Regions from separate parts of the Streptomyces sp. NPDC003016 genome, predicted to be linked through region 2. Evidence: riboswitches for the same ligand, from Rfam matches in the RefSeq annotation. Region 2 holds a riboswitch; the other holds the start of a gene.
What was found. Region 2 has a riboswitch for glycine ahead of gcvT (glycine cleavage system aminomethyltransferase GcvT). Riboswitches for the same ligand answer to the same signal wherever they lie in the genome.
Positions count from the first base shown of each region.

Region 1: it holds a riboswitch for glycine, as region 2 does, so the genes downstream of both, gcvP (aminomethyl-transferring glycine dehydrogenase) here and gcvT (glycine cleavage system aminomethyltransferase GcvT) in region 2, are expected to answer to the same signal.

Region 1 is NZ_JBSFTV010000049.1:5,618-13,065, forward strand. It holds gene ACWDZ4_RS30550 (FHA domain-containing protein) at 8-964, shown strand; gene ftsR (transcriptional regulator FtsR) at 982-1,725, shown strand; gene ACWDZ4_RS30560 (bifunctional nuclease family protein) at 1,779-2,252, shown strand; gene ACWDZ4_RS30565 (MerR family transcriptional regulator) at 2,420-3,040, shown strand; gene ACWDZ4_RS30570 (DNA polymerase IV) at 3,109-4,551, shown strand; gene ACWDZ4_RS30575 (PRC-barrel domain-containing protein) at 4,479-4,844, opposite strand; glycine riboswitch at 4,959-5,055, shown strand; gene gcvP (aminomethyl-transferring glycine dehydrogenase) at 5,291-7,448, shown strand, end outside.
Region 2 is NZ_JBSFTV010000008.1:53,005-60,452, forward strand. It holds gene ACWDZ4_RS08890 (L-serine ammonia-lyase) at 1-197, opposite strand, end outside; gene glyA (serine hydroxymethyltransferase) at 338-1,600, opposite strand; gene gcvH (glycine cleavage system protein GcvH) at 1,620-2,000, opposite strand; gene gcvT (glycine cleavage system aminomethyltransferase GcvT) at 2,059-3,174, opposite strand; glycine riboswitch at 3,215-3,314, opposite strand; glycine riboswitch at 3,315-3,433, opposite strand; gene ACWDZ4_RS08910 (AAA family ATPase) at 3,604-4,344, shown strand; gene ACWDZ4_RS08915 (enhanced serine sensitivity protein SseB) at 4,355-5,128, shown strand; gene ACWDZ4_RS08920 (enhanced serine sensitivity protein SseB C-terminal domain-containing protein) at 5,200-6,000, shown strand; gene ACWDZ4_RS08925 (ABC transporter permease) at 6,391-7,389, shown strand.

The DNA of each region.
Region 1 (7,448 bases), on a different contig from region 2:
GTGGAAACTGTTTGGTGGATACGGACGTTGTGAAGATGTCCGGTTCGGCAGGTGTGTTCATTCAGGGTTCGTCCTGCCCCACGGGCGGGTCTGTTTCAGTCAAGGGGAATCGCCCGTGAAGTTGTTTGCGAAGTTGTTCGGCAAGAGTGCACGCGAGGACAGTGCGAATAGCACCGCCCGCCACCGTGCTCCGCGTGGTGGAGAAGTTGACGAGCAGGGCGGTGAGCGCCCGCTCTTCCGGGACGAGGTCACTGGTCCAGATGGTGACATTTCGGGCGGCCGGGGCGCGTCGGCCGTTGACCCCACCGGTCCTGGCCGCATAGGTTTCGGGGAATCACCAGCCTCAAGTACGGGTGGAGAGTTTGCCTCCGATCCGTACGCATCCCATGCCCGTGAGGGGCAGCCGCGGCAGGAGGATCCGTCCATGTCGGCCTTGCCGGTTTGTACGAGGTGCGGGCATCGCAATGCCGAGGCCAGCCGTTTCTGTTCCAACTGCGGGGCACCGCTGCGGGCCGGAGTCGCCGCCGAGCGTCCCTCGGAGACGACGTCGACGATCTCCATCTCCGGGCTCGAGGCGTACGAGGCGGAAGTGACGGGGCAGACCGCTCTTCCCTCGCTCTCGCCCGAGGCCCAGGCGGCCGTCGACGCCCTTCCGCTCGGTGCGGCGCTGCTGGTGGTGCGACGCGGTCCGAATTCGGGCAGCCGTTTCCTCCTGGACGGTGAGCTGACCACGGCCGGCAGGCACCCGCAGAGCGACATCTTCCTCGACGACGTGACTGTCTCGCGGCGCCACGTGGAGTTCCGTCGGGGTGCTGACGGCGGGTTCACCGTCTCGGATGTCGGCAGTCTCAACGGCACCTACGTCAATCGCGAGCGGATCGACTCGGTTCCGCTGTCGAACGGCGACGAGGTGCAGATCGGTAAGTACCGACTGGTCTTCTACGCGAGCCAGCGGGCCATCTGACCCGTACGGGAAGGTCCATGCTGCGAACACTGACGGGCGGTGCCGGAGACGGCACCGCCACCGCAGGCGATCGGCTGGTGAGCATCGGCACCGTGCTGAACCTGTTGCGCGACGAGTTTCCCGAGGTCACCATCTCCAAGATTCGTTTCCTGGAGACCGAGGGGCTTGTCGAACCGCAGCGGACGCCCTCCGGCTACCGCAAATTCAGCCAGAACGACATCGAGCGGCTGGCCCAGGTGCTGCGTATGCAGCGCGATTACTATCTTCCGCTCAAGGTCATTCGCGAGCATCTCGAAGCGCTGGAGCGCGGTGAGCAGGTGCAGCTCCCGCCTGCCGGCGGGCCGCGTGACGTGCGCGAGGGCTCGCCGGAGGGCGAGGCCGAGCGCCCGGCCACAGTGCGGATCGGCCGCGCGGAGTTCCTGGCCGCAGCCGAGGTCGGCGAGGAGGAGCTCGAGGAGTGGGAGTCGTATGGTCTGATCTCGTCCCTGCCGGGCGGTGGGTACGACGCCGACGCCGTCACGGTGGCCAAGCTCGTCGCCGACCTGGGACGGTTCGGTCTGGAGCCGCGGCATTTGCGATCGGTGAAAGCGGCGGCAGAACGGGAGGCCGGCCTGGTGGAGCAGGTCGTCGCGCCCCTGCGTCGGCACCGGAATCCGCAGACCAGAGCGCATGCGGAGGCCACGACCAAGGAGCTCGCGGAGTTGTCCGTCAGGCTCCATTCGGCCCTCATCCAGGCGGCTCTCGGCGTACGGCTGCACTGAGCATGGGGGAGCCCGACTACCCAAACCTGCCAGGCACGTCCTAGGGTTGCTGTGTGAACGAGCTCGACGTCGTAGGTGTCCGGGTGGAAATGCCCTCGAACCAACCGATCGTGCTCCTGCGTGAAGTGGGAGGCGATCGGTACCTCCCCATCTGGATCGGGCCGGGGGAGGCGACCGCGATCGCCTTTGCCCAGCAGGGGATGGCCCCTGCCAGGCCGCTGACCCATGATCTCTTCAAGGATGTACTCGAAGCGGTCGGCCAGGAGCTCACCGAAGTCCGCATCACCGACCTGCGGGAAGGGGTCTTCTACGCTGAACTGGTCTTTGCCAGTGGAGTCGAGGTCAGTGCGAGGCCTTCGGACGCCATAGCGCTGGCGCTGCGCACCGGAACGCCGATCTACGGCAGTGACGGTGTGCTGGACGACGCGGGCATCGCGATCCCCGACGAGCAGGAGGACGAGGTGGAGAAGTTCCGTGAGTTCCTCGACCAGATCTCTCCCGAGGACTTCGGGACCAACAGCCAGTGAGCCGTGCACCAGGGGCTGTCCGCGCATTCGAGTAGCCTTTCCCTGGAGTGGGGCACGGGAAACCACTCTCAGGGTGATTATCACTCGGCGTGCCGAGTGTGGCGATCGTTGACGCACCCCGGGTGACTGCCTACCGTCGACAGGGCAGGTCAAGGACGGAGGTCGGCGTGAGAAGCAGCGGCGACGGTACGGTGGCGGGCGGGCCGTATCCGCTTCACGGCAGTGCGGTCGGCCCTCTGGCGGGGCGGCAGAGCGTGACGTCGGCCATGGGCGGGACAGCGGCGGCCGACAGCACGGACAGCGTCGGATACCGGGGGCCGACCGCCTGTGCGGCGGCTGGGATCACGTACCGGCAGCTTGACTACTGGGCGCGCACGGGGCTGGTCGAGCCGAGCGTGCGGCCCGCTTACGGGTCGGGTACACAGCGTCTCTACAGCTTCCGCGACGTCGTCGTCCTCAAGATCGTCAAGCGGTTCCTGGACACCGGTGTCGCACTGCAGAACATCCGGGCCGCCGTCCAGCACCTGCGGGCCCGCGGGTTTCAGGATCTCGAGCGGATGACGCTCATGAGCGACGGCGCGACGGTGTACGAGTGCTCGTCGCCCGACGAGGTCGTCGAACTCCTCCAGGGCGGGCAGGGCGTGTTCGGGATCGCCGTGGGCGTGGTCTGGCGGGACGTGGAGAGTGCGCTGTCCCAGTTGCACGGCGAGCGCGTCGACACGGGCGAGACGCTGGTGGGCCACAACCCCACCGACGAACTCGCCCGGCGCCGCAACAAGGCGGTCTGACGGGCGGTCCGGCCCCCTGCCGTGCTGCCGGCCGCCGATTGTCAGTGCCGTACGGCAGCATCGGTGGTGTGAGAGCCGCGCCCACCATCCTGCATCTCGACATGGATGCCTTCTACGCCGCCGCAGAGCAGGCGGCGAAGCCGAGTCTGCGCGGAAAGCCGGTGGTGGTCGGCGGCATCGGGACCCGCGGGGTCGTCGCCACCGCCTCGTACGAGGCCAGGCGCTTCGGGGTGCATTCCGCGATGCCGGTGGCCCAGGCCCGTCGGCTGTGCCCGAACGCCGCCTATCTGATGCCGCGCTTCTCCCTCTACCGTTCCGTGAGCGAACAGGTCATGGAGCTCCTCGGCCGGCTCTCCCCGCTGGTGGAGCCGCTGAGTCTCGACGAGGCCTTCGTCGATCTGGAGGCGGGCGGGGTGGCCGACGATTCGGCTTCCGCCCGCAGGGCCGGAGAGCGGCTGCGGGCGGACATCCGGGCGGTCACGGGGCTCACGGGGTCCGTGGGGCTCGCGGGCTCCAAGATGCTCGCGAAGATCGCGTCGGAGCAGGCCAAGCCGGACGGGCTGACGCTGATAGAGCCGGGCACCGAGCGCGAGCTGCTGGGGCCGATGCCCGTACGGACACTGCCGGGGGTCGGGCCCGCCACCGGGGAGCACCTTCGGCGGGCGGGGATGACGGCCGTCGTCGACCTGGTGGAAGCGGGCGAGGACGAGCTCGTACGGCTGCTGGGGAAGGCGCACGGGGTCTCGCTGTACCGGATGGCCGTCGGGCACGACGACCGGCCCGTGGTGGCCGAGCGGGACGCGAAATCGGTGTCGGTCGAGGACACCTTCGAGGTGGACCTGCACGACCGGGTCAGGATCAGGACTGAAGTGGTCCGGCTGTCCGACCGGTGTGTGCAGCGGTTGCGGGCGGCCGGGCGCTCGGGCAGGACGGTGGTCCTCAAGGTGCGGAGGTACGACTTCTCGACGCTGACGCGTTCCGAGACGCTGCGGGGGCCGACGGACGACCCCGCAGTGGTGCGCGAGGCCGCAGGACGGCTGCTGGAGTCGGTGGACACCACGGGCGGGGTGCGGCTGCTCGGGGTGGGGGTCACCGGGCTCGCCGACTTCACGCAGGAAGACCTTTTCGCCCAGGCGGCCGGTGAGCGGGCGCAGGCGGAGTCGCAGTCGGCGGAAGAAGCCGTGCAGACGGACCCGGGCGGCGGCGGGGTGCTGGCGGCGCCGGTGCCCGAGCCGCCGCCGGAGCGCCGGTGGCTGGCCGGGCAGGACGTGCGGCACGTCGCGTACGGAGCGGGATGGGTGCAGGGCAGCGGGGTCGGACGGGTCACCGTGCGGTTCGAGGAGCCGACGTCGGCGCCCGGGCGGGTGCGGACCTTCAAGGTGGACGATCCGGATCTGGTGCCGTCGGATCCGCTCCCGCTGGTGAGGGCGGCCGGGGATCAGGCGGGGTCGTCACCGGCCAGCCGGCCGAAGTCCCGGCCGGGGGCGGGGGAGGAGATGTCGAGCCCGTAGTGGTGGTAGAGCTGGAGTTCCTGCTCGGGGGAGAGGTGGCGGCCGACGCCGAAGTCCGGGGCGTCCTTGATCAGCGAGCGGTCGTAGGGGACGCGGAGGGAGTCGTTCACGACCGTGCTGGGCTCCAGGGGGACGAAGGCGTCGCGGCCGAAGAGGCCGGTGCGTACGGCTGCCCATTCGGGTTCCCCCGTGGCGTCGTCGAGGTACACCTCGTCCACCGTTCCGATCTTGGTGCCATTGCGGTCGAACGCCTTCCGGCCGATCAGACTGCGCGGATCGATGTCGGTCTGCACGGTCCCTCCAACTGATCGCAGCTGCTCCGTAGACCCTACGAAAGGCCACAACTGTGGACTCGGCCACTCGAGGGATCTGTGACGAGGCCCGCTGGTAGGCTGGCAAATGGCTGCTGACCCCGTGCGGGAGAGTCGCCGGTGAACATGCCGGGGACGCCGAAGGAGCAAATCCTCCCCGGAATCTCTCAGGCCCCCGTACCGCACGGACGAGGTCACTCTGGAAAGCAGGGCGGGCGTCGGGCGGGCATGTGCTGGAGAGCAGCACAGCACCTGTCGCGGCTCCCTTCCTCACCGACGGTGAAAGCCGGAACGACCTTCGACGTCAGCGATGTCCGTACGGTCTTCCGGTGAAGCTCTCAGGTTGAGATGACAGAGGGGGAGGCCGTCCGGGCACCCGTGCCGTGGTGCCCCTCGCAGGTCGCGTCAGACCAGGAGGCCTTCCGCAGATGACCGCACACCGCATTCCGCTCTCGCAGCTCGAGCGTGGCATCCCCTTCGAGCAGCGCCACATCGGGCCCGATGCCGGAGCTCAGGCCAAGATGCTCGCCCAGGTCGGGTACGGCTCGCTCGACGAGCTGACCGCGGCCGCGGTGCCGGACGCCATCAAGAGCGCCGAGGCGCTCGGGCTGCCCGACGCCCGCACCGAGGCCGAGGTCCTGGCCGAGCTGCGTACGCTCGCGGACCGCAACCAGGTGCTCGCCCCGATGATCGGGCTCGGCTACTACGGCACCTTCACGCCGCCGGTGATCCTGCGCAACGTCATGGAGAACCCGGCCTGGTACACGGCGTACACGCCCTACCAGCCGGAGATCTCGCAGGGCCGGCTGGAGGCGCTGCTCAACTTCCAGACGATGGTCGCCGATCTGACCGGTCTGCCGACCTCGGGCGCCTCCCTGCTCGACGAGGGCACCGCGGCCGCCGAGGCCGTGGCGCTCTCGCGCCGCGTCGGCAAGGTCAAGAACGGCGTCTTCCTGATCGACTCCGACACGCTGCCGCAGACCGTGGCCGTCATCCGGACGCGTGCGGAGCCGACCGGTGTCGACGTCGTCGTCGCCGATCTGTCCGGAGGCATTCCGGCCGAGGTCGCCGGGCGCGGTGTCTTCGGCGTGCTGCTTCAGTACCCGGGCGCCTCGGGCGCCGTACGGGACATCCAGCCCGTCATCGAGCAGGCGCACGAGCTCGGTGCGATCGTCACCGTCGCCGCCGACCTGCTGGCGCTGACGCTGCTGACCTCGCCCGGCGAGCTCGGCGCGGACATCGCGGTGGGCACCACCCAGCGCTTCGGTGTGCCGATGGGCTTCGGCGGCCCGCACGCCGGGTTCATGGCCGTACGTGAGAAGTTCGCGCGCAGCCTGCCGGGGCGGCTCGTCGGTGTCTCCGTCGACGCCGACGGCAACAAGGCGTACCGGCTGGCGCTCCAGACGCGGGAACAGCACATCCGCCGGGAGAAGGCCACCAGCAACATCTGCACGGCGCAGGTGCTGCTCGCCGTCATGGCCGGCATGTACGCCGTCTACCACGGGCCCGACGGGCTGCGCGGCATCGCGCGCCGCACGCACCGGTACGCGACGCTGCTCGCCGAGGGTCTGCGGGCCGGCGGGGTCGAGGTCGTGCACGGCTCGTACTTCGACACGCTGACCGCGCGGGTCCCGGGCAGGGCGGCCGAGGTCGTCGCCGCGGCCCGTGAGGGCGGGGTCAACCTGTACCTGGTCGATGCCGACCACGTCTCCTTCGCCTGCGACGAGACGACGGCCCGCGCGCAGGTCGCCGCGGTCTGGTCGGCCTTCGGGGTCGACGCCGACATCGAGGCGCTCGACGCGAAGACGGCCGACGCGCTGCCCGAGGGGCTGCTGCGGAGCGACGAGGTCCTCACGCACCCCGTCTTCCACCAGCACCGTTCCGAGACCGCGATGCTGCGCTACCTGCGCAGGCTCGCCGACCGCGACTACGCGCTCGACCGCGGCATGATCCCGCTCGGCTCCTGCACGATGAAGCTGAACGCGACCACCGAGATGGAGCCGGTCACCTGGCCGGAGTTCGGGGCGGTCCACCCCTTCGCGCCGGTCGAGCAGGCGCAGGGGTACCTGACGCTCATCCGGGAGCTGGAGGAGCGGCTGGCCGAGGTCACCGGGTACGACGCGGTGTCGATCCAGCCGAACGCCGGTTCACAGGGCGAGCTGGCAGGGCTGCTGGCGGTACGGGCGTACCACCGGGCCAATGGCGACGAGCAGCGCACGGTGTGCCTGATCCCGTCGTCCGCGCACGGGACCAACGCGGCGAGCGCGGTCATGGCCGGCATGAAGGTCGTCGTGGTCAAGACCCGCGAGGACGGTGAGGTCGACGTCGAGGACCTGCACGCCAAGATCGAGCAGTACCGCGACGAGCTGTCGGTGCTGATGATCACCTACCCGTCCACGCACGGGGTGTTCGAGGAACACGTCGCCGACATCTGCGCGACGGTGCACGAGGCCGGCGGTCAGGTCTATGTCGACGGCGCCAACCTCAACGCGCTGGTCGGACTCGCCAAGCCGGGCAAGTTCGGTGGGGACGTGTCCCACCTGAACCTGCACAAGACCTTCTGCATCCCGCACGGCGGCGGCGGCC
Region 2 (7,448 bases):
GCCTTCGGGGTGCCGTGGCCGTGACCGGTCGCGCCGAGGGAGCCGAACAGCTCGGCGCGTATCGCGGTGGTGTGGGCCATCAGGCCGTCGTTCTTGAGGCGCCCCGCGAAGAGCCGGGCGGCGCGCATCGGCCCGACCGTATGAGAGCTGGAGGGGCCGATGCCGATCGAGAACAGGTCGAAGACCGAGATGGCCACGGGGGAACTCCTAAGGGTGGGTAGACGCCGCTGTCTGCCGGGGTGGTGCAGATGATCAATGGCGGGTACAAGGTGCGGGGCACCGCACTCACTGTTCAGTGTGCGCGGTGCCCCGGCATTCCAGTCTGTGTCGTACGTAACTACTTCAGACCAGGGTAAAGCGGGTGCTTGCCGGCCAGGGCGGTCACCCGGGCGGACAGGGCCTCGGCGTCGTACGACGGCTTCAGCGCCTCGGCGATGATGTCCGCGACCTCGGCGAAGTCCTCGGCCTGGAAACCGCGGGTGGCCAGGGCCGGCGTACCGATCCGCAGACCCGAGGTGACCATCGGGGGCCGGGGGTCGTTCGGGATGGCGTTGCGGTTGACCGTGATGCCGAGGCCGTGGAGACGGTCCTCGGCCTGCTGGCCGTCGAGCTCGGAGTTCCGCAGGTCGACCAGGACCAGGTGGACGTCCGTGCCGCCGGTGAGGACGGACACGCCGTGCTCGGTGACGTCCGGCTGCACCAGGCGCTCGGCCAGGATGCGGGCGCCGTCCAGGGTGCGCTGCTGGCGCTCCTTGAACTCTTCGGAGGCGGCGACCTTGAAGGAGACCGCCTTCGCCGCGATGACGTGCTCCAGCGGACCGCCCTGCTGGCCGGGGAAGACCGCGGAGTTGATCTTCTTGGCGAGCTCGGCGGTGGAGAGGATGACTCCGCCGCGCGGGCCGCCGAGGGTCTTGTGCGTGGTCGTGGTGACGACGTGGGCGTGCGGCACCGGGTTCGGGTGCAGGCCCGCGGCCACCAGCCCGGCGAAGTGCGCCATGTCGACCATGAGGTACGCGCCGACCTCGTCCGCGATGCGGCGGAAGGCGGCGAAGTCCAGCCGGCGCGGGTACGCGGACCAGCCGGCCACGATCAGCTTGGGCTTCGACTCCTTGGCGAGGCGCTCGACCTCGGCCATGTCGACCTCACCGGTGGCGTCGTCCACGTGGTACGCGACCACGTTGTAGAGCTTGCCGGAGAAGTTGATCTTCATGCCGTGGGTCAGGTGACCGCCGTGGGCCAGGTTCAGGCCCATGATCGTGTCACCGGGCTTGAGCAGCGCGAACATCGCCGCCGCGTTGGCCTGGGCGCCCGAGTGCGGCTGTACGTTCGCGTGCTCGGCGCCGAAGAGCGCCTTGACGCGGTCGATGGCGATCTGCTCGACGACGTCGACGTGCTCGCAGCCGCCGTAGTAGCGGCGGCCCGGGTAGCCCTCGGCGTACTTGTTGGTGAGGACGGAGCCCTGGGCCTCCATGACCGCGACCGGAGCGAAGTTCTCCGAGGCGATCATTTCGAGGGTGGACTGCTGGCGGAGCAGCTCGGCGTCGACGGCGGCGGCGACGTCCGGGTCGAGCTCATGGAGGGGAGTGTTGAGAAGCGTCATCACGGTCCCGTTCGAGGTCTTAGTTGCCGGAGGAGAAGGCGTCGTACTCGTCGGCGGAGAGCAGGTCGGCCGGCTCCTCCGCGACGCGCACCTTGAAGAGCCAGCCGCCCTCGAAGGGGGCGGAGTTCACCAGCGCCGGGTCGTCCACGACGTCCTGGTTGGCCTCGACGATCTCGCCGGTGACCGGGGAGTACAGGTCGCTGACGGACTTCGTCGACTCCAGCTCGCCGCAGGACTCGCCCGCGGTCACCGTGTCGCCGACCGCCGGGAGCTGGGCGTACACGACGTCACCGAGCGCGTTGGCCGCGAACTCCGTGATGCCGACCGTCGCGACGCCGTCCTCGGCGGTCGACAGCCACTCGTGCTCCTTGCTGTAACGCAGCTGCTGGGGGTTGCTCATGACCTGAATTCTCCTGTACGCGGGGGAGTGCTGGTGAACGGGAAGGTTGTGCGGGGGGTCACTTCCGGCGCTTGTAGAACGGCAGCGCGACGACCTCGTACGGCTCATGCGTGCCGCGGATGTCGACGCCGACGCCGGGGGTGCCGGGCGCCGCGTGCGCGGCGTCGACGTACGCCATGGCGATCGGCCTGCCCAGCGTCGGGGACGGGGCGCCCGAGGTGACCTCGCCGACGACCTTGCCGTCGGCGACCACGGAGAAGCCGGCGCGCGGGACGCGGCGGCCCTCGGCGACCAGGCCGACCAGCTTGCGCGGGGGCGCGGTCTCGGCGCGCTCGGCGGCGGCCTCCAGGGCGGCGCGGCCGACGAAGTCGCCCTCCTTCTCGAACTTCACGACCCGGCCCAGGCCCGCGTCGAAGGGGGTCAGCGCGGTGGTCAGCTCGTGCCCGTACAGCGGCATGCCCGCTTCGAGGCGCAGGGTGTCGCGGCAGGAGAGGCCGGCGGGGACGAGGCCGGCGTCCTTGCCCGCGTCCGTCAGCGCCTGCCACAGCTGCTCGGCGTCGGCCGGCGCGACGAAGAGCTCGAAGCCGTCCTCGCCGGTGTAGCCGGTACGGGCGATGAGGGCGGGGACGCCGGCGACGGTGCCGGGCAGACCGGCGTAGTACTTCAGCCCGTCGAGGTCGGCGTCGGTGACGGACTTCAGGATGCCGGGGGACTCGGGGCCCTGGACGGCGATCAGGGCGTACGCGTCACGGTCGTCCCGTACGACGGCGTCGAACCCGGCGGCGCGCTCGGTGATCGCGTCGAGGACGGTCTGGGCGTTCCCTGCATTGGCGACGACCATGTATTCGGTCTCACCGAGCCGGTAGACGATCAGGTCGTCGAGGATTCCGCCGTCCTCCTGGCAGATCATCGTGTAGCGGGCGCGGCCGGGGCCGATCGTGCCGATGTTGCCGACGAGCGCGTGGTCGAGGGCGTTCACGGCCTGGGGGCCGGTGACGGTGATCTCGCCCATGTGGGAGAGGTCGAAGAGGCCCGCGCGGGTCCGTACGGCGTTGTGCTCGTCGCGCTCGCTGGCGTACCGCAGCGGCATGTCCCAGCCCGCGAAGTCGGTCATGGTCGCGCCCAGCGAACGGTGAGTTGCGTCGAGGGCGGTGTGGCGGGGGGCATTGCTCATGTGTGGGGCTCCCAGGGCAGGGCATGACAGGTGAGGACAATCCTCCCCATCTGTCATCGGAACCTGAGAGGTTCACCGGGAGAGTCCCGGCTTGCACCTTGGGTGGAGCCGCGACATGGCGGCCCGCTTTTCAGATCTGCCTCGCCCGCGCGGTACGGGGCCTGAGAGATTCAAGGGAGGGACTTGCTCCTTCGGCGTCCTGGGCACCGGGCACTCCTGGAGTGCTTCTGCGTGCTTCGGACTCTCCCGCGCGGATTCAAGCGGCCGGTATGGAGTTGGCGGGCACATCATTGCACGCATCCTCCGGTGGCGGGACGGCCGGGCAGTACCTGGACACAGCGGCAAATCACTTGTGACGCATTACCTTTTCTTTACACTTCTTGGGCAAGGGTGGGGAAAAGGGCGGGGACACCTGACAGGGGGAGTGCGATGACGTTGCAGCGGCCCGGTGCGTACGTGACGACCGCGGGCACCACGCACGGCGCGGTGCCCGCACCACAGGGCGTGCCGGCCAGGGAGACCACCCGCCGGCCGGTGCCCACCGTCCGCGACCTGCGCGAACGCGCCGGGCGCAGCCCGCGCACGCTGGCCTTCGCGGCCGGCGACGTCGTGGTCGTCTCGGGGCTGCCCGGCAGCGGCAAGAGCACCCTGATCCGGCGTGCGGCGACGGCGGGGACGCACCGCATCGACTCGCAGGACGTCCGCGAGCGGTGGGAGGCGCGCATGCCGCGCCTGCTGCCGTACGCCCTCTACCGCCCCCTCGTACGGGCCGCCCACTACGCCGGGCTGCGGCGGGCCCTGCGCTCCGGCGGGAGCGTCGTGGTCCACGACTGCGGCACGCTCGCCTGGGTACGGCGCTGGCTGGCGCGCGACGCCCGCCGGCGGGGCGTCGCCCTGCACCTGGTGCTGCTCGACGTGACGCCGCAGGTGGCGCGGGCCGGCCAGGAGGAGCGGGGCCGCGGGGTCTCGGGCTACGCGTTCGCCCGGCACCGGCGGGCGGTGGGCCGGCTGGTCCGGGACGCGGAGGGCGGCCGGCTCCCCGCCGGGTGCGCGTCGGCGGTGCTGCTGGACCGGGACGCGGCGGGGGCGCTGACGGGGATCGACTTCCCGGCCGGGACGGAGCTCCGGTTACGGGAACAGCCCCGCGGGGTGCCGCCGGCGCCGCGTTAGGGTCGTGCCCGTGGACTACCCAGACTTCCCCCTGCCCGCCCACCCGCACGGCGGAGGCGGCTGGCCCGGCAACGAACTCGAAGAAGTGCTGGCCGCCTCGGTCGGCGCCCCCGCCGCGGGCGCCCGCATCGTCGAGGTGCTGGGGCGCAGCCAGGTGTGGGTGCCGCTGCCGAACGGCGGCGGGCCCGACTCCCCGAGCCTCGACCTGCCCACCCTGGACCTCCACGGCGAGGCGTACGTCCCCGTGTACAGCTCCGAGGAGCAGCTGCGCCGGTGCGCCGGGCCCCACATGTCCTTCACCGTGGCGCCCGCCCGCGAGTTCGCCCGCGGCCTGCCCCCGCAGCTCGGCATCGCCGTGAACCCGGACGGCGTGGTCGGGGTGCCGCTGCCGCCGCCCGCCGTCGCCGAGCTCTGCCGGGCCGGCCGTACGCCGCTGGACGGGCCGGCCACCGGGGGCAGGGTGCGGCTCTTCGAGCCGGACTGGCAGCAGGAGCCGGTCGACTTCCTCTCCGCCGCGGCCGGCGAGTTCGAGGAGAGCGGTGTGGTGGTGACCGCCCGCAGGGCGCTCGCCAGCATCGAGGGCGGGTCCCCGACACTGTTCGTCGGCGTACAGCTGGCGGCCCGGGAGGGCGCCGGCCCGAACGCCCCGATGGACGCGCTCGGCCGGGCGCTCGGCCGGGTCCAGGTGCCCTGGCCGGTCAACCTGCTCCTGCTGGACGTGGCGCAGGACCCGGTCGCGGGCTGGATGCTGGAGAAGGTGCGGCCCTTCTACACGCGCGCCTGACTCGTGCTCTGTGTCGGTGCTGCCGCTTAAGCTGGTGCAACACGGTGGATCGAAGAGGGGCGGGACCCAGGGTGAGCGCGTCAGGCACTGCGGCGGCCGGGCAGGTCGAGCACATGCTGCGCCAGGTGACACCCGGGCGGTACGACGCGTACGAGGCGCTGCTGCGCGCCCTCGCCGACCCGGCCGGCGGCCGGGTCTGGATGCTGCTCTGGCACGGCCAGGCGGGCTCCCCCGACGCCCAGTACGGAAACATGGAGGTCGACGGGCTCGGTTACGCGCCGTGCGTCACCTCCGCCCAGGAGCTCGCCGCGAGCGGCTGGAGCCGGGCGTACGAAGTGGTCACGGGCCAGGACGTCGCCCGCGCGCTCTTCCCCGACCGCTGGGGCATCTGGCTGAACCCGCACGCTCCCGGCGGCGGCGTCGGCATCCCGTGGCTCGATCTGCGGCGTATCGCCACCGGGCTCGACCGGATGCCCGCCGGACCGCTGCGGCTGTCCGAACCGGCCGTCGAGATCCCCCAGTTCTACGCCCTGCTCACGCAGAACGCCCACCGTACGCCCGCGGTCCGCGCCCTGCGCCGCGCCTGGGTGCAGCCGGCGCTCGGGGTGCCGTACCTGGCCATCGGACTCGACCTCTACGACACGGGCCCGCAGTCCGTCGACGCGGTGCGCGCGATGATGCGGCAGTCGGTCGGCGCGGTCCCCGAGGGGCTGCCCGTCTCCACCGTCACGATGTCCGACGCGTACGACCCGGTCTCCATGTGGCTGCGTGCCAACGCCCGCCCGTTCTACGACCGCGAGGCGCAGGCGCCCGCCCCGCCCTCCTCCGCCGCGCAGGGCGGCTACGGCTACCCGGCGCCGCGCGCCTACTGAACGCGCTCGCTCCACCGGCTCCACCGGCTCCACCGGTCACGCGTACGGCCCAATTCGACAGCTCATCAGGGCTGTTGGGCGGCATGTCCGGTCTGAGGTATAAGGATGCTTGTGGTCCGCTGAGCCGATCAAGATGTTCGGATAGCGGAAGCCCACAGGCCACATCACGGTTGCGCATCCATTCCCCGCCAGGTCTGGCGGGTGATCGCGAGCTCATTGAAGACTCCCGCAACAAGGAACGTCGGTCCTGTGTACGACCCGCCTTCCCTGTGTCACATGCGTTTGTACGACCACCTTCTGCACCACTTGCACCTGCGATGCGAACAAGCCGCTACAGCGGCGGGCGCGGGCCGACCACCGTCGGCCGAGCCGAGAGGGGTCCCCACCACGATGACGGCACCACTGCACGACACGAGCGCGGCGGAGACCGCGGCCGTTGACGTCGCGGCCGATGTTCCGGCGAAAGCCATCGAAGGCCGCTCGCCATGGAAGATCGCCTGGGTGCGGCTCAAGCGCGACAAGGTGGCGCTGGCCGGCGGCGTGGTCGTGTTGTTCCTGATCCTGGTCGCGGTGTTCGCACCCTTGATCGTCAGCGTGCTCGGCCACCCGCCGAACGACTTCCACGAGGACAGGATCGACCCGCTGTTCGGCACGCCGATCGGCAGCTGGGGCGGTATGAGCTCGGACTTCCTGCTGGGAGTCGAACCGGTCAACGGCCGCGACGTGTTCAGCCGCCTCGTCTACGGCGCCCGGATCTCGCTGCTGGTCGCCTTCCTCGCGGCCCTCTTCGCCGTCGTACTCGGCACGCTCTTCGGGATCATCGCCGGTTACTTCGGCGGCTGGGTCGACGCGGCGATCAGCCGGGTGATGGACGTCCTGCTGGCCTTCCCGCAGCTGCTCTTCATCATCGCGCTGGTCTCGGTACTGCCCAACTCCCTCTGGGGCTTCAGCGGTTCCGGCGTGCGCATCGGCGCGCTCATCGTCGTCATCGGCTTCTTCGGGTGGCCGTACGTGGGCCGGATCGTCCGCGGCCAGACGCTCTCCCTCCGGGAGCGCGAGTACGTCGAGGCGGCACGCAGCCTCGGCGCCGGCCGCGCGTACATCCTCTTCAAGGAGCTGCTGCCCAATCTGGTGGCCCCGATCACCGTCTACACGACGCTGATGATCCCGACCAACGTCCTCAGCGAGGCCGCCCTGAGCTTCCTGGGCGCCGGAGTCAAACCGCCCACCGCCTCCTGGGGGCAGATGCTCTCCAAGGCCAAGGAGTACTACGAGGCGGATCCGATGTTCATGATCGCGCCCGGCGTGGCCATCTTCGTCACCGTGCTGGCCTTCAACCTCTTCGGCGACGGCGTGCGTGACGCGCTGGACCCGAAGGGCTCCCGCTGACCGCTCGCCCCGTACCACCCGCACACGCCCTACGCGCCGCCCCTGCCGATGTGTCAGGA